Regions from separate parts of the Sphaerisporangium sp. NPDC051017 genome, predicted to be linked through region 2. Evidence: riboswitches for the same ligand, from Rfam matches in the RefSeq annotation. Region 2 holds a riboswitch; each other region holds the start of a gene.
The links. A riboswitch is a leader RNA that binds a small molecule or an ion and turns the genes downstream of it on or off. The one in region 2 is predicted to bind thiamine pyrophosphate.

Region 1: another riboswitch for thiamine pyrophosphate. It lies ahead of tenA (thiaminase II); the one in region 2 lies ahead of thiO (glycine oxidase ThiO).
Region 3: another riboswitch for thiamine pyrophosphate. It lies ahead of AB0M95_RS01760 (cytosine permease); the one in region 2 lies ahead of thiO (glycine oxidase ThiO).

What each region holds. Positions count from the first base shown of each region.
Region 1 is NZ_JBFBCI010000031.1:68,830-78,292, reverse strand. It holds gene AB0M95_RS23840 (EamA family transporter) at 1-179, opposite strand, end outside; gene AB0M95_RS23835 (transcriptional regulator) at 687-1,919, opposite strand; gene murA (UDP-N-acetylglucosamine 1-carboxyvinyltransferase) at 2,355-3,626, opposite strand; gene AB0M95_RS23825 (hypothetical protein) at 3,774-4,826, opposite strand; gene purD (phosphoribosylamine--glycine ligase) at 5,082-6,314, opposite strand; gene AB0M95_RS23815 (magnesium and cobalt transport protein CorA) at 6,716-7,846, shown strand; gene tenA (thiaminase II) at 7,965-8,669, opposite strand; TPP riboswitch at 8,661-8,773, opposite strand; gene AB0M95_RS23805 (ATP-binding protein) at 9,180-9,463, opposite strand, start outside.
Region 2 is NZ_JBFBCI010000007.1:120,087-129,549, reverse strand. It holds gene AB0M95_RS09110 (FAD-dependent oxidoreductase) at 1-1,159, opposite strand, end outside; TPP riboswitch at 1,316-1,427, shown strand; gene thiO (glycine oxidase ThiO) at 1,421-2,629, shown strand; gene thiS (sulfur carrier protein ThiS) at 2,685-2,885, shown strand; gene AB0M95_RS09095 (thiazole synthase) at 2,955-3,782, shown strand; gene pknB (Stk1 family PASTA domain-containing Ser/Thr kinase) at 3,870-5,774, shown strand; gene alc (allantoicase) at 5,805-6,842, opposite strand; gene allB (allantoinase AllB) at 6,839-8,185, opposite strand; gene AB0M95_RS09075 (glycerate kinase) at 8,205-9,362, opposite strand; gene AB0M95_RS09070 (8-oxoguanine deaminase) at 9,359-9,463, opposite strand, start outside.
Region 3 is NZ_JBFBCI010000001.1:354,196-363,658, reverse strand. It holds gene AB0M95_RS01770 (PAS domain S-box protein) at 1-170, opposite strand, end outside; partial or broken gene AB0M95_RS01765 (methylated-DNA--[protein]-cysteine S-methyltransferase) at 416-910, shown strand; gene AB0M95_RS01760 (cytosine permease) at 870-2,270, opposite strand; TPP riboswitch at 2,261-2,371, opposite strand; gene AB0M95_RS01755 (hypothetical protein) at 2,697-2,915, opposite strand; gene AB0M95_RS01750 (hypothetical protein) at 3,106-3,870, shown strand; gene AB0M95_RS01745 (helix-turn-helix transcriptional regulator) at 4,376-5,602, shown strand; gene AB0M95_RS01740 (ATP-binding protein) at 6,115-6,561, shown strand; gene AB0M95_RS01735 (rhodanese-like domain-containing protein) at 6,866-7,189, opposite strand; gene AB0M95_RS01730 (DNA-formamidopyrimidine glycosylase family protein) at 7,298-8,176, opposite strand; gene AB0M95_RS01725 (LCP family protein) at 8,442-9,374, opposite strand; gene AB0M95_RS01720 (hypothetical protein) at 9,376-9,463, shown strand, end outside.

The sequences.
Region 1 (9,463 bases), on a different contig from region 2:
ATGCGGAAGACCGCGCGTCCGCGGCGGAGCAGGAGGACGGAGGCGAGGACGAGCGCGGCCACGAGGAAACGGATGCCGCCGCTGAGCATCGGGGGAATGGTCTCGATGGTGATCCGGATGCCGAGGTAGGTCGATCCCCAGACGACGTAGACGGTCGCCAGGGCGGCCCAGACTCTCATGTCACGAGTGTTCTGCCCCATGGCTCATGACATTATCGGTCGGCTCTGTACTTGTTCGCGCGGGTTTCGGACTGTGAGATGCGGGGGTTGTCGGTGCTACCACAGGTTTGTCCACAAGGTGTGGATAACCAGGACGAAGAAGGCCGCCGAACATCACATTTCCGCATCTGAACCGGGGCGCCGGTGAACGTCCCCCGCGGCGCGAGTTTTCCACAGCCTGTGGATATCGCCCTCTACCGCTCCCCGTGCCAGGTCAGAGAGCGCTCTCGTCCACACGTTCGAACGATGGGCCGAAATTACCTGCGCGGCGGTGTTCTGGAGCCGTCAGGCGCAAGGGTGAGGAACGATCCCTTGCGCCTGACGGTGGAAGAACGCCGCCTGAAGGAGCGCCCCGAACCCGCCGAGCGGAGCGAGGCCATAGGCACAGCGCCCCGAACACGCCGTGTCGAAGGCGCGGCCATAGGCATGGGTCAACCCGCCCCACACGGGGTGACCCGTTTCGAAACGCTAGCGCGGACCCAGCTTCTCCACGATGAGCCGGTAGAGCTGGCGCGGACGCCCCGGCTGCGGTGTTCGATTCGGCGGTAGCGGCCACGCGAGTCCCTCGTCAACCAGCGTGCGCAGCAGTCGCCGGGCCGTGCGGGGAGTCACTCCGAGCATGCGCCCGGCGCTCTCCGCGTCCACGATCGTGTCGCCGCCCTCCAGCTTGGCGGCCAGCCGTGCGAGCACCTCCACGCCCTTCGGCCTGCCCTGGCCGGGCGCCTGAGGAGGCATCCGGGGAGCGGGCACCAGCGTGCGGCCCTCCCTGTCCACCGCGAAGCCCTGAGGCTGCTTCCCCGCTTGTGTGCGGGCCAGGGCGGCCCTCGCGTGGCTCTCCGCGTCGTGAGTGGTACGGCCCATGCCCACGCCCACCTCGACCGCCAGGCCGAGCTCGTCGCGGATGCGCGCGGCGAAGGGCAGGATGCGGAAGCCGTCGGTGGCGGCGGCCATCGAGCCGCGCGTCGCCGTGACCAGGTAGCTGTGATCGTCGATTGCCCATACGGCGGCGTTCATCCTGTTGGCCTCCTGCACCAGCAGCCGGTGCAGGGAGAGCCTCAGCTCGTCACGCCAGTACCTGGGTGCGGCCCGCCGTACGGGCTCGCGTAACGTCGGCACCTCGATCAGCACGACGGTGAGCTGGGATTCCTCCAGCCTGTGGTGCGCGCCGAGCAGCGCCGCGGTGTGCAGCGCCGAGCGGATCGCCGCCGAGGTCGGCCGCACGCGCACCGTCGGCACGCCCGCCGCCGTCAGACGGTCGGCCACCGCGGGCAGGCACGTGAGCGCGCCAGTGGTGCTCCCCTGCCTGATCAGGCGCTCGTGGTAGGCCGCCACCGTTCCCGTCGCCCCGGGCTCCTCCCGGGTCTGCACGCCCGCCGTCGGAAGGCCGAGGTCGGCGTACGCCTCCTCGACATCCGACCGGCTGAGCAGGTCGACGCTGACCCTGCGCGGGTCGATGCGTTCGTCCAGCGCCGCCCGGGCGAGCGCCGCGGTGAGCGCCGGGCCGCCGAGCTGCACATACGTCGCGGGGATCGTCAGGACCCCCGAGCGCCTCGCCAGCTCGTACGGCACGGGGCTCGCGAACAAGCACGCGTCCACCCCCGGCCCGAGCCGGACGACCTTGTCCGCCGCCTCCTGTTCGTCTCGGTACGCCGCGGCGACGAGCCGGCTGGGTACCGGTGCCGCCGCATGCCCCATCAGCATCACTCGCTCGACCAGATCGTGGGGTCCCACCACCCCGATCGTGAGGTCCGGGGCCGACGCGCCCACGCGCGACCCCCGAGGAGTTTCTTCGGCCCTCTCGACCAATGTTCGTCCCATCCCGCCATACCTCTGCTCGAGGCCGCCCCGCCGTACGGTGTCGTGAACCGGCGTTCCGGTCCCGTTCGCGCCCGGCATTGCGACCTCCAATCCACTGGTCGATTCCGCCGCGCGGGGGCCGCCGCGCGGGCCGCCGTCAGGCGATCCAGGGCGTTCCCGGCGCGGGTTCTTCTCCCATCCGGTCTAGTCCTCTTTGGAACGATCGCTCGCCAAGGCACTAATGTCACGCCCGGATTTGCCGGAATGCGACCGAGCCATGCCGACAAGGTATGGATGAGATGGTCATAAGAACAGGTCAGAGGCGGTTTACGGGCTCAGTCACGAGCTAGAGGAAATTTCTCTTACCACATCTCCACCCAGGGCCTTCATACGCGCCGCGAGGTCGTGGTGGCCCCGGTCGATGAGATATCCAGGCGCGACGACGGTCTCACCGGAGGCCGCCAGACCCGCCAGCACGAGCGCGATTCCGGAACGCAGATCGTGCGCGGTCACATCTGTTCCGGTCAGGGCGGTGGGACCGTGGACGACGGCCCGGCTTCCCTCGACCTCGATGCGCGCGCCCATCTTGTTCAGCTCGCCCGCGAGCGCGAACCGGCCGTCGAAGATGCGCTCGTGGATGTAGCTCGCGCCGTCGGCCAGCGAGGCCACGCTCATGATGGGGGACTGCAGGTCCGTCGCGAAGCCCGGGTAGGTGTCGGTGATCACGTTGATCGGCCGCAGCGACCGGTCGCGGCGTACGTGGAGCACCGCGCCGTCGGTCGCGAACTCGACGCCCATCTGCTCCAGCTTCCAGCGCACGACGCCCAGGTGCTCCAGCGACGCGCCGACGAGGTTGACCTCGCCGCCCGTGATGGCCGCGGCCATCGCGAACACGCCGGCGTCCAGCCGGTCCGGCATGACCTGGTGCTCCACGGCCGTGAGCTCGTCCACGCCCTCGACGGTGATGAAGCCGGTGCCGCCGCCGCTGATGCGCGCGCCCATCTTGGTGAGCATGTCGATGACGTCGAGGACCTCCGGCTCCAGCGCGGCGTTCTCGATGACCGTCGTGCCATTGGCCAGGGCCGCCGCCATGATGAGGTTCTCGGTGCCCGTGTGCGAGGGCGTGTCGAGGTACAGCGGCGCGCCGATCAGCCCGGCCGCCTTGACGTGGATGACGCTCTCGCCCTCGTCCACCATCGCGCCGAGCCGCTTGTACCCGAGGTAGTGGAAGTCGAGGTTGCGGCTACCGAGGTTGCAGCCGCCGACGCCCTCGATGAGCGCCTCGCCGAGCCGGTGCAGCAGCGCCGGGACGAACAGGACGGACCCGCGGAACCGCCGGGCGATCTCGGCGGGCAGCACGGCGCTGGTCAGCCGCGAGGCGTCGATGACCAGCGTGCGCTCCGCCTCGTGCAGCTCCACCTTCGCGCCCACGGCCTCCGCCAGCTCGACGGCGCGCCGGACGTCTTCGATGATCGGCACGTTGCGCAGGACCGTGCGGCCTTCGGAGGCGAGCAGAGCCGCACCGATCATCGGGAGCACGGCGTTCTTGGCTCCCTGGATGAAGGCGGTTCCGCGCAGGGCGTTGCCACCGCGCACGCGGTAACGAACCATATGATGTGGCTCCTCGAAATCATGGAATCGTGGAAATGACGCGCCTGACATGCGGACGGCGGCGAAGTTATCCGCCCACAGTAGCCGTTTCCGGATGCCTGCCCGGGCCGTTTCCGTTCAGTCCTCCGCCCGTGGAACGGGCGTCGCTCACCGTGCCGGCCGGGACGCCGCGCCCGCGGGAAGATCCGGGGACGCGGCGCTGAGCAGCGTGTTCGCGCGCTGGTCGACGATACGCGTGACGAGCTGCTGCGCGTAGCCGAACACCACGGCCCACACCAGGATCGCCGTCTGCGAGCTGAGCCCGGAGAACCCCGGCACGAACCCGGAGTTGAGGATGAGCAGGCCCGCGATCGCGGTCGCGACGCCCGCCGGCGCCTTCAGCAGGTTCTGCGCGACGGCGAGCGAGTAACGCGTGGACAGCTCAGAACGGGTGGACAGGCTCGCCGCGGTGGCAAGCGCGGCGCCCAGCATGCCGAGCAGCGCGACCAGCGGCACGTCCCCGTGGGACGGCGCGCCGTCGCCGCTCGGGCACACCTGACCGCCGGACACGCCGAGGCTGGCCAGCAGCATGCGGTTGCCGCACATGGGGATCGCCGACGGCCAGGCCGAGGCGACGGCGACCAGCCCGGCCACGATGACCGTCAGCGCCGCCACGCCGCCGAGCAGCATGTTGCGGAAGCTGCGCACCCGGTTGCTCTCGATCGCCGCGGTGGCGTACGCGGCGCGCAGCACCGACTGCAGCAGCGACCGGTCGGCTTCGGCGATGTCGCCCGCGGCGAGGCGGGTCGCGAGCTGGGCGATGCGCGCGTCGTCCGCAGGCAGGTACGCGCGGCCGACCGCCAGCACCTCGGGCGCCCTCGGGTTCAGCTCGCGCTCCGGGAGCATGCCGAACAGCATGACGGTCGCGCCGTACAGGTTCGCCCACGCGCCCTCGATGGCCTGACCGGTCAGCCAGCGCCGCCAGCCCTGGCGCTCCTTGACGTACTCGCGCGCGACGCCGAGCTGGCGCAGGATCGAGGCGTGCAGCGCGGTCATCGCCGGGTCGCCCGGGCGGGCCGCGAGGCAGCGTTCGGCGTCGGCCTGCACCTCCTCGGCGCGCGAGGCGATGGCCACCCGCCACACGCCGGGCCAGCGCGGCGACTCACGGTCGCCGGGAACCTCCGGCGCCTCGTTCCCCCGCACCGCCGGCTCGGCAGTCATATGTGCGCTCCTCCCGGATTCGCCCCTTTCCGGATCATCGCGGGTGGCGGGCATCCGCGCCACACCACCCGTCTCATCGTGACGCGGAAGTCACCTGCCGCCCTTCCAGACGCGCGCGTGCGGGCCGGCCCGCCACCGTGCGGGAGATCGCGGCGGGGACGCCTTTCCAGGCGCGCGTGTGCGGGCCCTGGCGCGTTGGGAGCGCTTCCAGGGGCGGCGTGCTCCAGAGCGTCCTGGGTGCGCCCAGGAGCCGTTCTAGGCGCGTGCGGCGATGTCGGAGCGGTGGTGGGAGCCGCGCAGCCGGACGCGGTCCACGAGCGCGTACGCGGCGGCGCGCGCGGCGGCGACGTCCGGACCCGTGCCGACGACGCTGAGCACCCGGCCGCCCGCCGAGACCACCCGGCCCTCGGCGTCGAACGCCGTGCCCGCGTGGATGACGTACGCGTCCTTCACCGGGGTCGCAAGGCCCTCGACGCGGTCGCCCTTCACCGGGTCGCCCGGGTAGTTCTCGGCGGCCACGACGACCGTCACGGCCGCGCCGTCGCGGTACCTCGGCGCGGGCTCGTCCGCCAGCGTGCCGGTCGCGCAGGCGTACAGCAGACCCGCGAGCGGGGTCTCCAGGCGGTCCAGCACGACCTGCGTCTCCGGGTCGCCGAAGCGCGCGTTGAACTCGATGACCCGCGGGCCCGAGGACGTCAGCGCCAGCCCCGCGTACAGCACCCCCGCGTACGGCGTGCCGCGCCGGGCCAGCTCGCGGACGGTGGGCAGCACGACCTCGTCCATGACGCGCTCGGTGAGCCACTGCGGCGCCCACGGCAGCGGGGTGTAGGCGCCCATGCCGCCGGTGTTCGGGCCCTCGTCGCCGTCGTAGGCGCGCTTGAAGTCCTGCGCGGGCTGCAGCGGCACGGCCGTCGCGCCGTCGCACAGCGCGAACAGCGACACCTCGGGACCGTCGAGGTACTCCTCGATGACGACGCGCTCGCACGCCGCCGCGTGGGCCAGCGCCTCGTCGCGGTCGGACGTCACCACGACGCCCTTGCCGGCCGCGAGCCCGTCGTCCTTCACGACGTACGGCGCGCCGAACGCGTCCAGCGCGACCTCGGCCTCCTCGGGGGTGACGCACACGCGCGCGCCCGCCGTCGGCACGCCCGCCGCCGTCATCACGTCCTTGGCGAACGCCTTGGAACCCTCGATGCGTGCGGCCTGCGCGGACGGGCCGAAGCAGGCGATGCCCGCCGCGCGCACGGCGTCGGCGACGCCCGCCACCAGCGGCGCCTCGGGGCCGACCACGACGAGCTCGGCGCCGAGGCGCGTGGCCAGCGCGGCGACCGCCCGCGGGTCGGTGGGCACCACCAGATGTACGGTGGCCACCGCGGCGATGCCGGCGTTGCCGGGGGCGCAGTGCAGCTCCGACACCGAGGGGTCCAGCCCGAGGGCACGGCACAGGGCGTGCTCACGGCCGCCGGATCCAATCACAAGAACGCGCACGTGGGGAGTCTACGGGTCGGTTCCGGGGTCACCGGACCGCGTCCCGTGTTCCTGTTAGGGGGGTTCGGGGGTTGCGCGACGCTTGCTGGTCACGCACTGGTGAACGGCCTTTGTGCCGATATTCATGATCGAACCTGTAAGGGCGTTGTAGGCTAGGGGAGCGGCCCCGCCTGTGGTAGGTTAGGGCAGCTCTGGCTTGTCTCTCGGCGATTGGAGGTGGACTCGGGATGACTTCTGGTGATCCCAGCAGTACGTGCTCGCGCACGTACGTCGTGCGCAAACCCGACCACTCCAACTCGGTGTCCGACTGAGAGCCACGCGCTGACTTCCTCTTAGCGGCCGTTCGCCGCCCTTGACTCATTCGCGCATGGCTCCGCCAGGTCGGGCGGGAAGGGACCGCCATGCGCTCCTCCACCCTGTTCCAGCGGATCAACCTGCACCAGCGTCCCGCCCACGTGCGCCTCAGTGCCTCCCCCGGCGCGAAGGGCTCCCGACGTGAGCCGAACGGCCGGTGCGTGCCCCCGAGCGACTCCGTCGTGGAGTTCGGCGCCTACATCGGCGGCAAGCGTGTCGACGTCCCCGGCATCCCCGAGGCCGTCACCCTGGTTCGTGAGCACAACGCCGCCTCCGAGACCGGCGGCGCCTACGTCTGGGTCGGCCTGCACGAGCCCGATGCGCCCGAGGTCGGCTGGCTGGCCGAGATCTTCGGCCTCCACCCCCTCGCCGTCGAGGACGCCGTGAAGGCCCACCAGCGCCCCAAGGTCGAGCGCTACGGCGACTCACTGTTCGTCGTGCTCAAGACCGTCGCCTACCTCGACCACGACGAGCCGGACGACTCCCACCAGATCATCGCCACCGGCGAGATCATGGTGTTCGTCGGGTCCGACTTCGTGGTGACCGTCCGCCACGGCGAGCACTGTCCCCTGGCCGACGTGCGCAGGCGCCTCGAAGACAAGCCGAAGCTGCTCGCGCGCGGGCCCTCCAGCGTGCTGCACGCCATCGCCGACCACGTCGTCGACAAGTACCTCTCGGTGTCCGATCTGATGCAGGCCGAGCTGGAAGAGGTCGAGGCCGCCGTCTTCGCCGACGTCAGCTCCCGCGACATCAGCCGCATCTACCAGCTCAAGCGCGAGATGATCGAGATGAAGCGCGCGGTCACGCCGTTGCAGACTCCGTTCAACGCGCTGCCCACCCGCCGCATGATCCCCTCTGAGATGCGCGAGTACTTCCGCGACGTCGTCGACCACCTCTCGCGGGTCTGCGAGCAGGTCGAGTCGTCCAACGAGCTGTGCAACTCCATCCTCCAGGCCGCGCTCGCGCGCTCCAACGCGCTCGCGAACGAGGACATGCGCAAGATCTCGGCATGGGTCGCCATCATCTCGGTCCCCACGATGATCGCCGGCATCTACGGCATGAACTTCCGCCACATGCCCGAGCTGTCCGCCATCTGGGGCTATCCGGTCGTGCTCGGCTTCATGCTCGTCGTCTGCTCGCTGCTCTACCGAGGGTTCCGCCGTAACAGCTGGCTTTGACCGTGGCCCTGATCGGGCGGCGGCGGTGCTGAACGTACCGGCTTGAACATTCCGGCCTGACTGACCGGCCCCCCGAGCCGGTCGGCGCTGGGCGTATGGTGGCGGTGGCAGGTGCCGCTCAGACAGGCCAGGACTCCTGGCGCCACGCGGCGTCCCAGAACATCCACTCATAGCGAGCCGTCGTGACGAAGTGCTCGAGCGCGACGGCGCGCTGCCGGGGCGTCGAGTCCGCGCCGGTACGGTCGATCAGGTCGACGACCCGGCGCACCACCTTCTGGAACCCCGGGTCCCCGTAGGCGGCGATCCACTGCGTGTACAGCGGGTCGGGCGACGACTCCGCGAGCAGCGCCTCGCCGACGCGGGCGTAGATCCAGTAGCAGGGCAGCACTGCGGCCAGGGCGTCCAGGAACGAGCCCCCGTACACCGTGGCCAGCAGGTAGCTGGTGTACGCGCGGGTGGTCGGCGCGACGGGCAGCTTCTCGGCCTCCTCGGCCGAGCCGCCGAGCTGGAACATGAACTCCGAATGCATCTCCTGTTCGGCCGCGATCGCGCTCACCGCGTCGTTCGCGAAGGCGCGTACGTCGTCCTCGCAGGGCGACTTCGCCGCGCACAGCGCGAGGGCCCGGGCGTAGTCGCGCAGGTAGTGGGAGTCCTGCACGACGAAGTGGCGGAACGTGTCGTGGGGCAGCGTGCCGTCGACCAGGCCCGTGATGAACGGGTGGTCGAGGATGGCCCTGAATGTGGGCTGGACGGCCTCCCACAGCTCTTCGCTGAACGGGCTGGACGACACCGTCAACGTGGCGGTGGACCCGGACGTCTCCATAGAACAGCTCCCTACGCCGGCATGACCCGGTCAGGTTCGAGCGGTCTGCGGCCGCAGCAGCCACACTCTCAGCCCGGTGCGCCGGGCTCCCGCGGTTGTCCTGGCAAGGCTAACGCGACCGTGTGATCGAGGCTAACCCAACATCGCTAACTCAGGCCCCGCAAAACCCCCAACCCACCCCCACCCCACGACTCACCCCACCAAATCACCCGACATAACCGAATACAAGCCATATCGCCCCCCAAACCAAGCAGAACCCGCCCCCCGCGAAGGCCGGACCGCGCCCCCCGGAAGCGGGTCCCTGCTGGAACTGTCTCCGCTGGAACTGTCTCCGCTGGAAATGGTCCTCGCTGGAAATGGTCCTCGCCTCCGCGCCCGGGGGGCGCTCCGGCTCGGGCTCTGTTTTCCCAAGGGGCTTCGCCCCTTCGACCCCAGGCTTGCGTGGGCTCCAGCCGCGAACCCGCAGCTCCGCTCGGCGATCCACCGATGTTTCATCCCATGGCCGGCTCGTTAACCACGCCCACCTACAGCGAGGGCGAACCCGACTGCCTTGCCTGGTGTGCCGGTGCTGGAGGTCGTTGTCGCGTACACGGCGCATCGGCCGCCGGAAAGCCGGTAGGTCAGCAGCAGTCCGCGGCCGTTCTCAGCCAGGGTGTCTTCGGCGAGAAACGGCACGTCGGTTGTCCCCTGCGCGCGCAGCCGTTGTAGTGAGACTTCAACTTTCTCGGTATCCGGGCTTCCATCCACCACCTCACACCAAATGGGTACGTCGGCGACGCTGATGACGCGCACCT
Region 2 (9,463 bases):
CACGCAAGGGTATCAATGGGTCCTTGGCGCGATCTTCGTCCAGCCTTTGCCCGCCCTCGACGATCCGGCGCCCCTGGACGAGGTCGCGTGGGCGGTCCACCGTGAAGATCGCCGCGAGACGGTCGTTTTCGGTCAGCCAGATCGCGGCCCACTTGGGGTCGGACGCCGGATCGCCGCGCAGCACGAGGCGGGCACCGGTGTGGTGGCCGGCGTACTGGAGCATGCGGCCGAACTGCTCCGACCAGAAGTACGGGACGGGGTCGTACACGGCGGTCTGGCCGAGCAGGGTGGCCACGGCGGTCTCGGGGGCGTGCAGCGCGGTGTCCCAGTGCTCGATGCGCAGGCGGCGGCCGAAGCGGCGCGACCACCAGTTGGCGCAGTCGCCGACCGCGACGACGCGGTCCATGGACGTGCGCAGGTGCTCGTCGACCAGGACGCCGTTGTCCAGCGCGATGCCCGACCCGGCGAGCCATCCGACGGCCGGGCGCACGCCGATGCCCGTCACGACGACGTCCGCGGGGATCCAGGAGCCGTCCATCATCGCGAGCCCGCCCGGGTCGACCGAGCCGACCATGGTGCCGAGCCGCAGCTCGATGCCGGCCTCGGCGTACCAGGGGGCCGTGTGGGCGCCGATCTCGGGGCCGAGGGCGGCGGCCAGGGGCGAGGCGGCGGCCTCGACGACGGTCACCTCGCATCCCGCGCGGCGCGCCGCCGTGGCGATCTCCGCGCCGATCCAGCCCGCGCCGACGATGGCCACCCGCGTGCCGGGGGTCAGGCGCGCCCGCAGGGCCAGGGCGTCGTCGATGGTGCGCAACGTGTACTGGGGCCCCTCGCCGCGCAGCCTGATCGGGGTCGCGCCGGTGGCGATCACCAGCCCGTCGTACTCCAGCTCGCCCTCGGTCGTCTCCACGACACCCTCGCGCAGGCCCTTGGCGGCGACCTCGGTGCGCAGGTCGATGTCCAGGGCCCCGAGATCGGAGTCCACGACGGTCGAGTCCAGGTCGCCGGCCATGACGGCCTTGGACAGGGGTGGCCGATCGTAGGGGCGATGCCTCTCGTCGCCCACCAGAGTGACGCGCCCGTGGTACCCGCGCGCCCGCAGCGCTTCGACACTCCGTACGCCGGCCAGCCCGGCGCCCACCACCACGACATGATTCACAACTTGACAGTAAGCGGCGAGCCGGGTAACCCGCCAACGGCGATTTGGTAACGAATTGGCTCACTACTACACACGCGGGGTGATGAGAACGCTCAAGCGGGTGCGCGACGGCGTACCAAGGCAGGAATAGGCACAGGGACAGGAATAAGCTTGTCCCGTCAGACGCGCGGGAGTCCGGCGAGACCGGGCTGAGAGGAGGGCTGGCGGCCCTCGACCGCAAAGACCTGATCCGGATCATGCCGGCGAAGGGAGCGAGACCTCATGGTCGACACGGGCGCCGATAGCGGCTCAGCCGGTGCCGCGGACGTCGTGGTCGTGGGCGGCGGCATCGCCGGCCTGTCGGTGGCCTGGCGCGCCGCGGCGGCCGGGCACAAGGTGGTCGTCGCCGACCCCTCCCCCGGCTCGGGGGCCACCCACGCCGCCGCGGGCATGCTCGCCCCGGTGAGCGAGGTCACCTACACCGAGGAGCCGCTGCTGCGCCTCGGCCTGGCCTCGCTGGAGCTGTGGCCCGCGTTCGCGGCCGAACTGTCGGAGGAGTCCGGCCTGGACGTCGACCACCGCGCCGACGGCACGCTGGACGTCGCCTTCGGCGCGGACGACCTGGCCGCCCTGGACGAGCTGGCCGAGTTCATGGGCAAGCTGGACCTGCCCGTCGAACGCCTGACCGGGCGCGAGTGCCGGCGCGCCGAGCCGATGCTGGCGCCCTCGGTCCGCGGCGGGCTGCTGGCCCCGGGCGACGCGTGGGTGGACCCGCGCCGGGTCACCGCCGCCCTGCTGGCCGCGCTGCCGCGCCGGGGGGCGTCCGTGGTGCGCGAGCGCGCGGCCGGCCTCATGGTCGAGCGCGGCGCCGCGCGCGGGGTGCTCCTGGGGGACGGGCGCGCGCTCGCCGCCGAGCGGGTCGTGCTGGCCGCCGGGGCGTGGTCGGGGGCCCTTCCGGGCCTGCCGCCGGAGGTCGCGCCGCCCGTGCGCCCGGTCAAAGGGCAGATCATGCGGCTGCGCGGCGCGCCGGGGTTCCTCGGCCGCTGCGTGCGCGGGGTGGTCCGCGGCTCCAGCGCGTACCTGGTGCCCCGCGGCGACGGCGAGATCGTCCTCGGCGCCACGCAGGAGGAGATGGGGTTCGACACCCGCGTGACCGCCGGCGGGCTGTGGGAGCTGCTACGCGACGCCCGCGAGCTGGTCCCGGGCGTGACCGAGCTGGAGGTGTCCGGCGTCAGCGCGGGCCTTCGCCCCGGAACGCCCGACAACCTGCCCGTGCTCGGGGCGACGGCGATGGAGGGCCTCCTGCTCGCCTCCGGCCACCACCGCGGCGGCGTCCTGCTCGCCCCCCTGACCGCGGGCCTCCTCGCCGCCGAGCTGGACGGGACGCTCGCCGGGTCCGCGTACGAGGACGCGGCGGCGGTCTGCTCGCCGCGCCGCTTCCACCGGGCGGCGCACGGATCGGGGAACGGCACCACCGGCCACCATCGATGACCAAGGAGGGTCGGGGCGCCCCCGGTCCGCGCCAGGGATCCGCCCCGCAACCGCGATGAACGTGACGATCAACGGAAACCCCTGCCGGCTGCCCGAAGGCGCCACCGTCGCCCACGCCGTCGAGGTGCTCACCTCGGCCGTGGCGGGCGTGGCGGTGGCCCTCAACGACGAGGTGGTCCGCCGCGGCGCGTGGGACTCCACGCCGCTGGGCGAGAACGACCGCGTCGAGGTGCTGACGGCGGTGCAGGGTGGATGACCCCCGTACGACCCAGGTGAGGACTCAGATGAGACCGGCGGGACCGGCGAGACAACGGAGGTGGCACGGATGACGAGCGTGACCGAGCCGAGGACGGCGGACGAGAAGCGCGACGCGGGCCCGGCGGACGACGCGCTGGCGCTCGGCGGCGAGACGTTCGCCTCGCGCCTCATCATGGGCACCGGCGGCGCGCCGTCGCTGGAGGTCCTGGACGAGGCGCTGGCCGCGTCCGGCACCGAGATCACCACGGTGGCCATGCGCCGGCTGGACCCCTCGGCCCGCGGGTCGGTGCTGGACGTGCTGCGCGCACGGGGCGTCAAGGTGCTCCCCAACACCGCGGGCTGCTACACGGCCGGAGAGGCGGTGCTCACGGCGCGCCTGGCCCGGGAGGCGCTCGGCACCCCCTGGGTGAAGCTGGAGGTGATCAGCGACGAGCGCACCCTGCTGCCCGACCCGATCGAGACCTTCGACGCCGCCGAGCGGCTGGTCGCCGACGGGTTCGTCGTCCTGCCCTACATCGGGGACGACCCGGCGCTGGCGCGGCGCCTGGAGCAGGCCGGATGCGCCGCCGTCATGCCCCTCGGCTCCCCCATCGGCTCGGGCCTCGGCATCCGCAATCCCCACAACATCGAGCTGATCGTGGAGGCGGCGGGCGTCCCGGTGATCCTCGACGCTGGCATCGGCACGGCGAGCGACGCGGCGCTGGCGATGGAGCTAGGATGCGACGCGGTCCTGCTCGCCAGCGCGGTCACCCGCGCCCGCAGGCCCGGCCTGATGGCCGCGGCGATGAAGCATGCCGTGACGGCGGGCCGTATGGCGCGCCTCGCGGGCCGGATCCCCCGGCGGAGGTACGCTGAGGCCTCCTCACCGGCGATCGCGGCCGGTGCGCACGAGTAGTGGCCCCTTCCAGACGGGAAAACATGTCGGCATCGGTTTGGGATGTGCTTGCCCTCGTCCTGGCAAACCGCCCGTAAACTCACTCCCGTGGACACGACGGTTGCGGACCCCCTCGTAGGGCGAGTGCTGGACGGGCGCTATCGCGTCGAGTCACGTATCGCCCGCGGTGGCATGGCCGCTGTCTACCTGGCCAGGGACGTGCGGCTCGACCGCACGGTCGCCCTGAAGGTCATGCACCGCTCCCTCGCCGAGGACCCCGACTTCGTGCGGCGGTTCATCGGCGAGGCGAAGTCCGTCGCCAGCCTCTCCCACCCCAACGTCGTCCACGTCTTCGACCAGGGCACCGACGGCGACCACGTCTACCTGTCGATGGAGTACGTCCCGGGGCGCACCCTGCGCGACGTCCTGCGGCAGCGTGGCCGCCTGCCCGCGCGCGAGGCCCTGGAGATCATGATCCCGGTGCTGGCCGCGCTCGGCGCGGCCCACCAGGCGGGCATGGTCCACCGCGACGTCAAGCCCGAGAACGTCCTGCTGAGCGACGACGGCCGCGTGAAGGTCGTCGACTTCGGGCTCGCCCGAGCCATCGACTCGGGCAACCAGACCCGCACCGGCGTCATGATCGGCACGATCGCCTACATGTCGCCCGAGCAGGTCACGGCGGGGGTCACGGACGCGCGCAGCGACGTGTACGCCGCCGGGGTGATGCTGTTCGAGCTGCTGACCGGGCGGCAGCCCTACCAGGGCGAGACCCCGATGTCGGTGGCCTACCGGCACGTCCACGACCGCGTGCCCGCGCCGTCCTCGCTGGCGCCCGAGAGCCCGGCCGTGCTGGACCGGCTCGTGCTGTCCGCCACCGACCGCGACCCGAACCACCGCCCGACCGACGCCACGGCGCTGCTCGTCGCGGCCGTCGAGGCCCACCGCGCGCTGCCGCGCGACCCCGCCCCGGCCCCTCCCCATCCCGTCCCGGCCCCGGCCCCGGCGCCCGCCAACCCCACGCTCGTCCAGTCGCGCACCGAGATGCTCACCACGCCGGGGATCGCGCCCCCGCCGCCCGGCCACCGCGAGCGGCGGCGCGTCCGGCCGGTCTGGTTCATCGTCGCCCTGGCCGTGGTCATGACCGGCGCGATCGGCGCCACGGGCTGGTGGTTCTCCGAAGGCCGGTACACCAAGGTCCCCGACCTGCTCGGCATCAACGTGACGGTCGCCAAGGCCGAGGCCGAGAAGCAGGGCTTCAGCGTCAAGATCGGCGAGCCCGAGAACGACACCAAGCTCGGCGAGAACAAGGTGCTGCGCACCGACCCGGAGTCCGGCCGCGAGGTGATCCAGGGCGCGCTCATCACGCTGATCCCGTCCGCCGGCCCGCGCAAGATCGCGGTGCCCAACGTGGTGAACCTCTCCGAGGCCGACGCCCGCAGCAAGATCTCCGAGGCCGGGCTCACCGCAGGGGCCGTCAGCCGCGTGCCGAGCGACACCGTGCAGCGCGGCCTGGTCCTGCGCACGAGCCCGCAGGTCGGCACGCGGGTGAAGGAGGGCGGCACGGTCCAGATCGTCCTCAGCGCCGGTCAGCTCATGCCCGACGTGAGCGAGATGCAGTGCGACCAGGCCGACGCGTTCCTGCGCGGGAAGGGCTTCATCCCGACGGTCGTCCAGCAGACCGACGACGCCCAGCCCGGCACCATCATCGCCCAGTCCCCCGCCGCGCGCGCCGAGGTCACCGCCGGTCAGGGCGTGCAGCTCACCTGCTCCAAGGGCCCCGACACCGGCTTCCACTGGCCCTGGGAGAACCCGGAGGACCAGAACGCGCAGCCCGGCCAGGCCCTGGTCCCGATCCCGGACGTCCGCTTCAAGAAGGTCGGCGAGGCGGCGGAGGAACTGCGCACGGCCGGTTTCAAGGTCCGCGTCCGCAAGATCGCGGGCTCCGGGGCCGTGGTCGCCGAGAACCCCCTCGGGCAGGCCCCGGCGGGCACCCGCATAACGATCTGGCACTGAGCGTCTCCGCTCGGGAGACCCGGGCCGGGGTCAGGTCGCCGGGACGCCGTGGAGGCGCAGGCGGGCCATGCCGCCGTCGGGGTAGATGTCGAGGCGGACGTGCGAGGCCACGCGGCCGGCTTCGAGGCGGAAGCGGTGGCGGGTGTCGGGCTGGAGGCGGGTGCGGGGCAGGAGCTCGAACCAGTCCGCGTCGTCGTGGGGCCCGCCGCCCGTCAGGTCGGCTCCCCGCAGCGAGGCCGCGCCGGGGGCGTTGTAGACGAGATTGGCGGTGTCCAGCTCGGCGAGCTGGATGACGCCCGGGACGGCCAGGCGCACGGTCAGCCAGTCGTTGCCGCCGTCGCGGCGACGGGCGGTCTCCCAGCCCTCGCCCTGGTGCCGGGCGAGCCCGGGGGCGATGACGTTGGCCGGCGAGGAGTAGAAGTCGTCCGAGCAGCCGGTGATCACGGCGCCGTTCTCCAGTGCGGCCAGGTCGATCGTCATCCCCGCGAACATCGCCAGGTCGGGCACGACCTCGCCGTGGACGCGCAGGCGCGAGACGCCGCCGTCGGGGAAGATGTTCAGCCGCACGTGCGTGAAGACGTGGTCGCAGGCGACGGGGAACTCGTGCAGCGCGTCGCCGGTCAGGGGGCTCCTCGGCACGATCTCGGTCCACTCGGCGTCGCGCACCTCCTGGACGGACGGGTGCCCGCCGGCCGCGCACGCCTCCACCGAGGCGTAGGGCGGGTGGTTGCCGGTGAACCACGCCGTGTCGACCACCACGCGGCGGACCTTGCCGGGCATGCCGAGGCGGACGATCGCCCAGTCGTGGCCCTCGTCCCGCCGCCGCCGGGTCTCCCAGCCGTCGTAGACCTGGCCGCGCGGGCCGAAGGTCTCGGGCTGGAACACCGGGCGGCCAGGGCGGATCAGCGCCTGCCGCTCGGCGAACGACTCGTCGCTGGCCGCCACCACCGACCCGCCGTACGTGCGCAGCGCCAGGTCGGGCATGCGCGCGAGCGCCGCCAGGCGCGGGGGCCGGGACGCGGAGGCCGGGCCCGGGTGCGACGGGGGCGGCGGGGTGGGTGTGGTCATATGAGCTCTCCGAACGGCGGGGTGGCGTCGGTCACGGGGCGACCGCGCAGCCAGGTGGCGCGGACCACGCCGGTCAGGGTGCGTCCGTGGTAGGGGGTCACCGGGTTGCGGTGGCGCAGGCGCCCGGCCTCGACGGTGAAGGTCGCGGTGTCGTCGAAGGCGCACAGGTCGGCGTCGTTGCCGGCCGCGATGGCGCCCTTGGCGGCGAGGCCGGCCAGGCGGGCGGGGCCGGAGGCCATCCAGCGGGTGACGTCCGCGAGGGTGTGCCCGCGCTCGCGGGCCTCGGTCCAGATCGCGGGCAGGCCGACCTGCAGGGACGAGATGCCGCCCCAGGCCGCGGCGAAGTCGGGGACCTTCAGGTCCGGGGTGGACGGCGAGTGGTCGGACACCACGCAGCTCAGGACCCCGGCGGCGAGGCCCTCCCAGAGGCGCTCGCGGTTGCCGGCGTCCCGGATCGGCGGGCAGCACTTGAACTCCGGGCCGCGCACCTGCTCGGCGGTGAGCGTGAGGTAGTGGGGGCAGGTCTCGGCGGTGATACGGACGCCGTCGCGCCGCGCCGCTTCCAGGGGTTCGAGGCAGTCGGCCGAGGAGACGTGCAGGATGTGGACGCGGGCGCCGGTCTCGCGGGCGCCGGCGATGACCCGTTCGACGGCCCGGCGTTCCGCCTCGCCGGGGCGCGAGGCGAGGAATTCCGGATATGTCGGGCCGACGGGGTCGGTGAGCAGCACGGGATCCTCGGCGTGCACGATGAGCAGCCCGTCGAACGACGCGATCTCGCGCATGGCCTCGGCGAGCCCGGCGGCGTCCAGCGGCGGGAACTCCTCCACCCCGGAGGGCGACAGGAAGCACTTGAACCCGTACACCCCGGCCTCGTGCAGCGGCAGTAACTCATGAACGCTCCCGGGGACGGCCCCGCCCCAGAAGCCCACGTCCACGGCGCACCGCCCCCGGGCCGCCGCCCGCTTGACGGCGAGCGCCTCGGGGTCGACCGTCGGGGGCAGCGAGTTGAGCGGCATGTCGACGATCGTCGTCACCCCGCCCGCCGCGGCGGCCCTGGTGGCGGTGGCGAACCCCTCCCACTCGGTGCGGCCGGGCTCGTTGACGTGCACATGGGTGTCCACCAGGCCGGGCAGCAGGCACACGTCCCCGAGATCGGCATGGCCGGTGTGCTCGCCGGCGGCGGCCGGGTCGTCGTACGCGAGCACCGCGGCGATCCGGCCCGCGCGGACGGCCACCGCCGCGGGCCGCTCCCCGCCGGGGAACACCACCCGCCGTGAGCGCACGATCAGGTCGAACGGCTCGTCCTCGGGCGTCCCGTCTCCGCTCCAGCCGGACATGGTCATCGCGCGCTCCCGCCTGTGATCATGTACAGGGGTCCCCCAGGGGGCCGGGGGACGGCTCGGGGAGCCAGTCGGCGGCCACGGTGGCGGCGAGGCTCTGCAGAAGCGGCCCGGCCTGCGCGATGCAGCGGGAGACGTCCTGCTCGATGTCGGTCAGGGCGAAGGCGGACCGGATGCCGGCGCGGCTCAGCTCCTCGGCCGTGAGGGCGCGCCGGCCGCAGACGGCGACCACCGGCACCCCGGCCCGGGCGGCGGCCGCGGCGACGCCCATCGGGGCCTTGCCGCGCAGGGTCTGGCCGTCCAGCGAGCCCTCGCCGGTGATCACGAGCCGCGCGCCGGACAGGCGCTCGGAGAACCCGAGCAGGTCCAGCAGCAGGTCGATGCCGGGCCTGAAGCGGGCGCCGAGGAAGGCCAGGGCCGCGAAGCCCACCCCTCCCGCCGCCCCCGCGCCCGGCTCGTCGCGGACGCGCACGCCCAGCTCGGCCTCGGCGACGTCCGCCCAGCGGGCCAGGCCCTCCTCCAGCAGGGCCACGCCGGCGGGATCCGCGCCCTTCTGCGGCCCGTACACGGCCGCCGCGCCCTCCGGGCCGAGCAGGGGGTTGTCCACGTCGCCGGCGACGACGAACTCGACGCCCCCGGGGCGCTCGAAGCCCGACAGGTCCAGGGCGCGCAGCCCGGTGAGGGCGCCGCCGCCGGGGGGCAGTTCGCGGCCCCGCGCGTCCAGCGCGCGTACGCCGAGGGCGCGCATCATGCCGGAGCCGCCGTCGGTGCAGGCGCTGCCACCGATGCCGAGCACCACCCGGCGTGCGCCGTGCCGGACGGCCGCCGCGATGAGATCGCCGGTGCCGTGGCTGGTGGCAGTGAGCGGTTCGAGGCGCCCGCCGGGCAGGCGGTGCAGGCCGGAGGCCTCGGCCAGCTCGACCACCGCGACGCCCTCCCTGAAGGCGTAGGACGCGGTGACGGGCTCGCCGGTCGGCCCGGCGGCCTCGGCCTCGACACGCGCGAACCCGGAGGCGACGGCGGCCTCGACGGTGCCGTCCCCGCCGTCGGCCACGGGCACGCTCACGACCGCGACCTCCGGGCGGGCGGCGCGCAGCCCCGCGGCGACGCGCGAGGCGACCTCGACCGCGCTGAGCGAGCCCTTGAACTTGTCGGGGGCGACGAGCACGTGTCCCGTCACGAGTGGACCTGCTTGCTCACGGTGAATCCCCTTTCGGCGGCCAGCCGGGTGAGGCGGTGGTGGGCTTCGGCGCCCGCGCGGCCGGCCACATCATGGGGTAC
Region 3 (9,463 bases), on a different contig from region 2:
CCGGTGACGTCGGCCGCGGCGAAGCCGAAGAGCCGCTCCGCGGCGGGGTTCCACATCAGGATGTTGAGGTCGCGGTCGAGCGCCACGACGGCGTCCGCCGCGCTCGCGAGGACAGCGCGAGCAAAGCCTTCATCGGCATTCTCTACCCTGTCGTCACTCATGACCCCCATCGTGCCCGTTTTCGCAGCCGCGTCTTGGCACTTTCGATGTACGAATAGTCGCAATTGCCCGTCCCGGGCGGTCTCGGGGGACGCCGGGGGGACCGGTTCGCTCGCCACCGGAGCATTCCTCCCCCTCTCCGGCCCGGGTAAAGCAGGCGGAACCCGGGCGACATGGACTTCGCCAACTACGTCGTGGCCGGTAGGAGGCCGCACTCCGCTACGCTGCCGGTAGCGGGACCGGGAGGGATGGGGCGATGACGACAGGTGACCTCGACGCCCTGGTGCGGGTGACCTCTCCCGGCTACGTCGGCGAGACCCCGCCCGACATCGCCTTCGGCATGACCGACACCCCCGTCGGCCGCATGACGCTCGCCGTCACCGCGCGCGGCGTGGCCGCGTGCAGCTACGAGGACGAGCACGTCGTCTTCGCGCGCGTCTCCCGCGAGATCGGCACGTTCATCGGCAACGACCCCCGCCGCCTCGACCCGATCCGCCGCGAGCTCGACGCGTACTTCTCGGGCAGGCTGCGGGCGTTCACGACCCCAGTGGACCTGCGGCTGGCCACGCCGTTCGCCCGCACGGTGCTCCAGATGACGATGGCGGTGCCGTACGGCAGCGTCACGACATATCAGGAGATCGCCGACCGGATCGGCCGCCCGCAGGCGTTGCGCGCCATCGGCAACGCGCTGACCGCCGACCCGGTGTGCGTCATCGTGCCGTGTCACCGGGCGATCGAGGCGCCTGGGCATCTTGGGGGGTACGCCGGCGGGCCGGCCGCGAAGGAGCACCTGCTGCGCCTCGAAGGCGCGCCAGTGGGCCCAGCGCCAGCGTGACCAGCGCCGAGACGACGAACGCCGCCAGCGCCGCGTTCATCCACGGCTGGTGCGCCAACCCGATCGCGTCGCGCACCGCCGCCCAGGCCGCGTCCCACCAGCCCACCGTCGGCGTCACCGTCACAAGCCAGTACGCCACGAAGCCCAGCACCCACGGCACGATCATCAGCCACCGGGAGGGCGCGTCCTCCGAGGTGTCCCAGCGGCCGGCCGCGCCGAGCAGGAAGTAGTCGACGGCCAGGACGGCGAACATCGGGACGAACACCGCGCCGATCACGCCGAGGAACGCCCCGTAGGAGTTGACGTTCACGAACAGGGCGACGCCCGTGGTCAGCACCCCGACACCGATCGAGAAGACGCGCCGGTCCACCCGGGGCAGCAGATTCTGCAGCGACATCGCCGTGGAGTACACGTTGGCGAAGGACTGGTCGGCCTCGCGCAGCACCAGGACGCCGAAGAACACGGCCCCGAGGGGCACGGCCACGAACGCCTCCCAGACCCGGTCGGCGTCGTTGCCCACCAGCGACAGCGCGAGCACGCCCATCACCAGGCACGCGACCTGCGCGATCGTGTACCCGCCGACCACGCCGCCGAAGGCCGCGCGGCTGGAGCGCGAGTGCCGCGCGTAGTCGGCCGCGACCGGGACCCACGAGACCGACAGCGCGATCACGTAGTCGACGGCGGGCGCGAACGCGTCCCAGCTCCCGGCGCCGAGTGAGGGCCCCTCGCGCAGCAGCGCCACGGCAAGCCACACCATGGCGACCACCACGCCCGCCGTCACGAACCGGCGCAGCAGCCGGATCGCCCCGAGCGGGCGTATGGTCAGCGCGATCGTAAGCGCCCCCGCCGCCAGTACCCAGACCTGGTACGGAACCGCGTCACCGAAGACGGCCTGGGCGGCGGTGGCGATCACCCACAGCTCGAAGGCGCCCCACCCGAGCATCTGCACGATGTTCAGCACGGTCGGGACGTACGACAGCCGCACGCCGAACAGGCCGCGCAGCAGGACCATCGCCGGGGCGCCGGTACGCGCCCCGGGAACGGCCGCCAGACCGACCATCACCGTGCCGACGAGGCTGCCGACGACGGCCGCGAGAACGGCCGCCGCCAGGCTCAGCGGCCGGCCGCCCAGCGGGTCGAGCAGGTACAGCGCCCCGGAGAAGCCGAGCAGGCTGACCCCGAGATTGGCCCAGAACGCGCCCTGGTCGAGCGCCCCCAGCGTCTTCGGCGGAGCCTCGTCGAGGGTCAGAGGGACTTCGTCGACGATGGACGACATCGCACACTCCCTACGCCGGCATTACCCGGACAGGTTCATGCGGTCGGCAGCGGCGTAGCTGCCCTCTCAGCCCGGTCCCCCGAGCTCCCGCGTTGTCTTATGCAGTTAGCGCCCTCATCTTGCCTCATCACAGCCCTTCTGGCCACAGGGGGGCGGATCACTGACGTCCCACCCTGCCGTCCACCCACGTCCCCGGAGTACAGCCGAGTCCGCAGAGGTAGCTGTACTCTCCAGCTGTACGGACCGCCAGCGACATCCTGGACCCGTGCCTTCGAGGTGGGAGCGAGCCACGCAACCGAGATAGGTCCACCAGCGCCTCGTTCCGCGTCGTATTCGACCTGGGAGTCATCACCTCCCATGAGCCGACTTAGCAAAGGCCGTGCCCTCAAAGGGGTTGGCTTGTGGGTCGTTCTTGACGGCGCCTAGCTAGTCACCGTTGTCGTTCGTGGTGTTGCTGATGATCTGGTTGAGCAGCCCGATCGCACCCGCCGTAGCGGCACCCGCGCCCAGGATCGACCCAGCGACCGAGCCTGTGACCCAGTAAGTCAGGACGCCAGCGGCCGCACCCGTGATCAGGGACAGACCCAAGATCAGGGCGGCACGAACGGTGAGGAGCGGGGAGGTTGAGTGAACCGGGCGGGTCACGAGGATTCCTCTCTTTATATCGCCGCGCGGCGGCGAGGCGGGGTAGTGGTTGCTCGGTTCTAGAAAGCCAGAATCCATAGGGGTTGCGCCGCACTGCAACGGCATCAGACGGGCGTTGCAGACAGTTGGCAACACGACCAAAGGGTGCGGTTTGTCGCGGGTAGCGTCCCAGGACGGTGATGATGGGCAGGTGAACGAGATCGCCCGCCGTCCAGTCGAGTTAGCACCCTTGAGCCCGGAGCTGAGCCCGCAGGTAATGGCCTGGGCAGGAGAACTGCGCGCTCAGTTCACCGCGCTGGGTATGTCGATCAGCCTCTTCTGTCGGCTTAATCCGATCGACAAGGGCACCGTGTCCCGGTACTTGAACGGAAAACGCGTCCCTGCCGACCGGTGGTTCCTAGACCAGATTCTAACCCTACGCGCAAGTGCGGGTACCCCCGTGACCGACGATGTCCGGGCACACTTGCTCAAGCTTCAGATGACCGCTCTCAAAGTTGCCCATCCGCACGAGTACCGAGTTCGGAGGGCCAACGACGAATTAGAGATCGCGGTCACGAGCTGGCACGAGTCCAAACGCTACGCCCAGTCCCTGGAACAGCAGCTCACAGAACGCACCCGAAGCCTCCAGGACCTACTCATGGAGAACGACCGTCTCCGAGCAGCATGGGATCACGACCGAACTCAATACCTTCAAGAGGTCGCCGACCTTACCCAGCAACTAGAACTAGCCCGCGGCCGAGCCCGCCAAGCAGAACGTCGTGTTCAAGCGCTCGAAGAGCTCCTCGACCAGCTGGAGACCCAGCACCCGCCCCAAGGCGAGTTCGCCACGGACATCACTTCCGATGACCCGCGCGCTGTAGCCAGCGTCCTGGATTCTGTCCCCGTACGTAGTTTGCTCATAGCAGCACAAATTTCAGGTGCAATATCTTCAATACGGCGATCACGGACAGCTTGAACGCCATCGACGCCATCAGGGACGATGACCGCGTCCGGAAGAACGAGATAGTCAAGATTCTGCTCACGCTGCCGGAGTAAGAGCGACCGTCGCCGATGGAGATCCGGGATTCTGAAGGTCACACGTCCCCATATGCCCCCATATGCAGCTCGGCTACCCGCGCGATGCTATTAGCAAGAACGTCGGCAGGCGGAGCGTCCGGATTAGCAGTCAACTCGTTTACGACTCGAATGCCAACGTTTTCGACATACCACGGCATGCCGTGGATACAGCCAGATCCCAACTCGGACGGGCCTCCGGCATCGTCCAGCAGCACGGCGGCCCGTGATGCAGCCAGGACGAAGTCCTCGTTTGGACGCATGTCGGCACGTGTTCCATAGGTTCGATTGATCGAGCGTTCGGTACCACGGACGTCGCCACGTGCTTTGTTATCTACGTCCCCGGCCTGGGTGGTGAGCCGTAGGCTGGCTGTGGACCTGCGGCCCGCCTCGCGCTGGAGGATGTCATGGATGTTCCGCCGAGTTTGAGTACGGGTGAGCGTATTCGGCATATGCGTGAAAAGCGGGGAATGAGTCGCACGGTGCTCGCCGGGCTGGTCGGGTACTCGGCGGACTGGTTGAAGAAGATCGAGGCCGGGCAGCGAGGGGTGTCCGTTCCCGCGCTGATCCGCCTGGCGCACGTTCTTCGTGTGGATGACCTCTCGCTTCTCATCGACGGTGATACGCCGATTCCGGTCAGTACCTGGGATGCCCCGCACCATCCGAGCGTCGCCGCGGTACGGGAGATCGTGGAGGTGACGTCGCTCCGCCCGGCGTCCCGCGACGCGGCCGACTTCGACGTGCCCGCGCTGCTCGCGCGAGTAAGACAGGCGTGGATCGCCTGGCACACGCTCCCGGGCAACCGTACGGCGGTCGCCGGTGTCCTCCCCGGGCTCATCTCGGAGATCGAGGACGCGGCCATTGTCCTGGACGGCGTCGAGCGCCGTACCGCTCAGGCCGGGCTGGCGAGCGCCTACGGGCTGGCGCAGCATCTCGCCGTGGACCTGGTGGAGCCGGAGGTCTCCCGGGTCATCGCCGACCGAGCCGTGCGCGCCGCCCAGGCGGCCGACGAGCCGGTGAGCCTGGCGTTCGCGGCCTGGACGTACGGCCACGTTCTGCGTGGTACGGACGCCGATGCCGCCTTCCGGATCGTCGATGGCGCGGCGAACGACGTGCGTGCGCGCGTGGAAGGCGACGACGACGTGGCGGGCCTGTATGGAAGCCTGTGTCTGCATATGGCCATCAGCGCCGCGTACCAGGGGCAGGATGGCACGGCCTGGCGATACTGGGACACCGCCGAATCGGTGGCGCATGCTCTGCCCGGGGGATATGCCCATCCTCAGACCGTCTTCGGACAGGCCAACGTCGCCCTCCACGGAGTCAGCGTGGCCGCCGAACTGCGCCGTTACGGCGAAGCGGTCAGGAGGGCCGAGCCGATCAAGCCTGAGGACATCCCTTCCCGTGAGCGCCAGGGGCGGCTGTTCGGGGAGATCGCGGCAGGCCACCTCCAGCGCCGCGACCTCGAACAGGCGCACCATTTCCTCTTCCGCGCCTGGACCACCTCTCCTGAAGGCACCCCTTTCTCCCCGCTGACGCGTGGCGTCACCGTGGAACTCATCCGCCGATCGACCGGCACCCTCAAGGCCAAGGCCGTCAAGCTGGCCGAGGACATGGGAGTCTTTCCGGCCGCATGAGCACGGGGACAGGTTGTCCCCATCGACGCCCTCGCGCATGGCTACTTTCCGTGCATGGCTAATCGACTCAGCGAAATCATCCCCATGTCATGCCTGGACGGGCTCACGACGGCCGCCACGGGTAGAGGATCGCCCTTCGGGGCATGGGCGGTCTTCACGACGGCGGCACGGTCCGGTCGGCGTGGGCAGGACTGACTCACCAGGGCGGCATCGGCACGGTACGGCGGCCGTGCCCGTGCGCCAACGGAAGTGGGACGTCGTTCAGCGCGAGGCTGCGGAGCAACTCGATCAGGTGATCCCCGCCTGGGTCATCTGGTACGGCGTTGGGACCCGTCGCTTCTACGCCGTCGCCACATGGTCGACACCTGTCGCGCTCATCGTCATCGCCCGCACCGTCGGAGAACTGCGCCAGCAGATGAGCGAAGCCGAGGCGGCGACATCACCCCACACAGCGGACGTTCGCCACGACCGGCAACCGCCTCAGTGGCCCATCCCACTTCGGAGAACCCCCCGTGATCACGATTCCTGGCAAGCTGCACGCGGCCAGTTGGGACATTCCGCACGACCTCGCGACGGTGCCCGGCGCCCGTCGGCAGGTCCGAAGGGCGTTGAGCCGCTGGACTCTTGAAGAGTTGGCCGATGACGTCGCCCTGGTGGTGGGTGAACTTCTCGCGAACGCCATCTGCCACGGCGCGCCACCGATCCGGCTCTCCCTGTGGCGGACACGCGGTGTTCTATGCGTGCGTGTGACCGACCATGGCATGGGACATCCCCACCAGCTCGACCCGGAGCCGGAATCCGTCCACGGGCGCGGACTCGCGATCGTGGCGGCCTTGGCCGGGGAGTTCGGGGTCTTTTCCCTGCCCAACCGCCCCGGGAAGGTCGCGTGGGCCAGGTGGACGGTGAAATCCGGCCAGGGCTCTGGCCCGACGACGATCCCGAAGCAGCGGCAGCCCTGAAAACACAGCCCGAGCGGAGCGAGGCCCATATACCAGGCACTCCGTGGCAAGCTTCGCGAACTCCGATTCCATCCTGACCGAAGGGCCGTCCGCATCACTTACTGGCGTCACCGACCTCGTGGCCCCCCACGGCGGCACCCACACCAAAGCAGCTCGCCGTATGCGGTGGGGAAGGCCGTAGCGGCACCATCCGGATAGGTTCATGCGGTCGGCGGCGCCCGGTTCTGCCGGGAACCGCCCTCTCAGCCCGGTCTCGCCCGAGCTCCCGCGGTATGGATTTTTACTGGATTATTACATCAAAGGGTCACGCGACGTACGGCTGGGCTCCGTTTTCGGCGACCATCGGCCGTCCGGCGGCGGCCCAGGAGTACATTCCCCCGTCGACGTTGACGGCCTCGCGCCCGACGTGGTTCAACCACGCGGTGGCCTGCGCGGACCTGCCGCCGACGCGGCAGATGACGTACACCGGGACACCGGCCGGGACCTCGTCGACGCGCTGCTGCAGCGTGCCGAGCGGGATGTGGACGGCCGTCGGGGCGTGGCCCGCCTGCCACTCGTCGAGCTCGCGCACGTCGAGCAGGAAGACGTCGTCGGGCACGGCTTTGGCATCGATCTCTGGGACGGTCATGCCTTCATTGTCCCTGTTACGCGACCATTCCGCCCGCTAACGGACCGTTGTCATCGATGACAGACCGTCGTTTTTCACGAGAAGGCAGGTCAGCGGCGCATCACGGACCTACTTGAGCAGGCGCGACAGCCTGCGGTCGGCCAGCGGCTTGCCGCCGGTCTGGCACGTCGGGCAGTACTGGAGGGAGGAGTCGGCGAAGGAGACCTCTCTGATCGTGTCACCGCAGACGGCGCATTCCTCGCCTGTACGGCCGTGAACCCGCAGACCTGACTTCTTCTCGCTCTTGAGGTCTTTCGCGGCGATGCCGTGCGCGCGCTCGACGGCCGTGCGCAGCGTGTCCACGATCGCGTCGTACAGGTCCGCCACGGCCTCGTCCGTCAGCGAGCCCGCGATCTTGAAGGGGGACATCTTCGCCGCGTGCAGCACCTCGTCGGAGTACGCGTTGCCGATGCCCGCGATGACCTTCTGGTCGCGCAGCAGGCCCTTGATCTGCGTACGGCTGCCGTTCACGATGCGCTTCAGCGTCTCGCGGGTGAACTCCGGGGTCAGCGGGTCGGGGCCGAGCGCGGCGATGCCCGGCACCTCGGCCGGGTCGCGGACGACGTACACCGCCAGCCGCTTCTGAGTGCCGGCCTCGGTCAGCTCGAACCCGGGCTGCAGGCCCTCGTCGTCGGGGGCGAACCGTACCCGTACGGCCAGCGGGCCCTTACCGGGGCGCACCGGGCGGGCGCCGGACAGGTCGTCGCGCCAGCGGAGCCAGCCCGCCCTGGACAGGTGGGTGACGAAGTGGACGCCGTCGGCGTCGAGGTCGAGGAACTTGCCATGCCTGGTGACGCCGGTCACCGTCAGGCCCGGCAGGGACGTGACGGGGGGATCGACGGTCTTCAGCGCCTGGAAGGCGACGACGTCCACGGCCGCGATCGAGCGGCCGACGGCCCGCTCGCGGAGGAACTCCGCCAGCGACTCCACCTCGGGTAGCTCCGGCATGACCTCACACTAACCTCTCACCACGCCATGAAACCGGCAGCGACCCTGAACCGGCCGGGTCGCCCCCACCGGGGTCCCGGCGGCCTGTGGACAACGAACCCACCTGTGGATGACCAAGACCGACGGCGCACCGCCCGCCCGTCCGTGGCCTGCGGTCCCGGCTCGGCGGACGGGAGCGACCGGCGGTCCTGCGAAGCCGGCGGGCCCGGGAAGCACAGGTGGCGTCCCAGGAGGCCCAGCCGGCATTCTCGTGGCTGCTTCCCGACTACTTGGTGAGGACGTCCTCCGGGACCGGCTTGTCCTCGGCGAGGGCCTTGAACAGGCGCAGGGCCTTCTCTGTGTCCCACTTGACGACGGAGGCGCCGTTGATCGTGGGCAGCGAGCCGACCGGGACGGCCGTGGTGACCGGGCTGCCGCCCATCGCCAGGCCCAGGGACAGCAGGTCGAACGCGCCCGTCCCCGGGTCGACGGCGACCGAGTCGGTGGCGCTCATCGCCAGCGGGATCGACTGGAACGGGTTGAGCAGCACGCCCGGGGTGGCGACCTTCTTGACCACGGCCGAGAAGAACTGCCGCTGGCGCTGGGTGCGGTCGAAGTCGGGCAGTGCGCCGGTCTTGCGGGTGCGGACGTACCCGAGCGCGGTGCCGCCGTCCATCTCCTGGCAGCCCTTCTTCAGGTTGATCCCGGCCTTGGGGTCCTTGATGTTCTGCTTGACGCAGATGTTCACGCCGCCGATCGCGTCCACGATGCCGACGAAACCGCCGAAGCCGATCTCCATGTAGTGGTCGATGCGGATGTCGGTGACCTTCTCGACCGTCTTGGCCAGCAGCGTGGGCCCCCCGAAGGCGTACGCCGCGTTCAGCTTGTCCTTGCCGTGCCCGTCGATGGGCACGTAGGAGTCGCGGGGGAGGCTGACCAGCGTGGGCTGCCCGCCGCCGCTCGGGATGTGCAGCAGCATCATCGTGTCCGTGCGCTTGCCGACCGCGCTGCCGGTGCGGAGCTTCTTGCGCTGCGCGGCCGACAGCCCGGCCCGGCTGTCGGAGCCGACGAGCAGCCAGTCCTCGCCGGGGGTGGCCGCCGGGCGCCCGTCGTAGTCGGTGAGCGACTCCACCGAGTTGATGCGCGAGTTGATCCAGAAGTAGCCGGCCGTCGCGAGGACGAGCAGCAGTGCGACCAGGATCACCAGGACCCTGAGCACGATGCGCCCGGTGCGGCGCGGCGACCGCGCCCTCGGCGGCCCGCCGTCGTCGTTCCTCGACCGGCCCCCCGAGGACAACGGCCGGACGG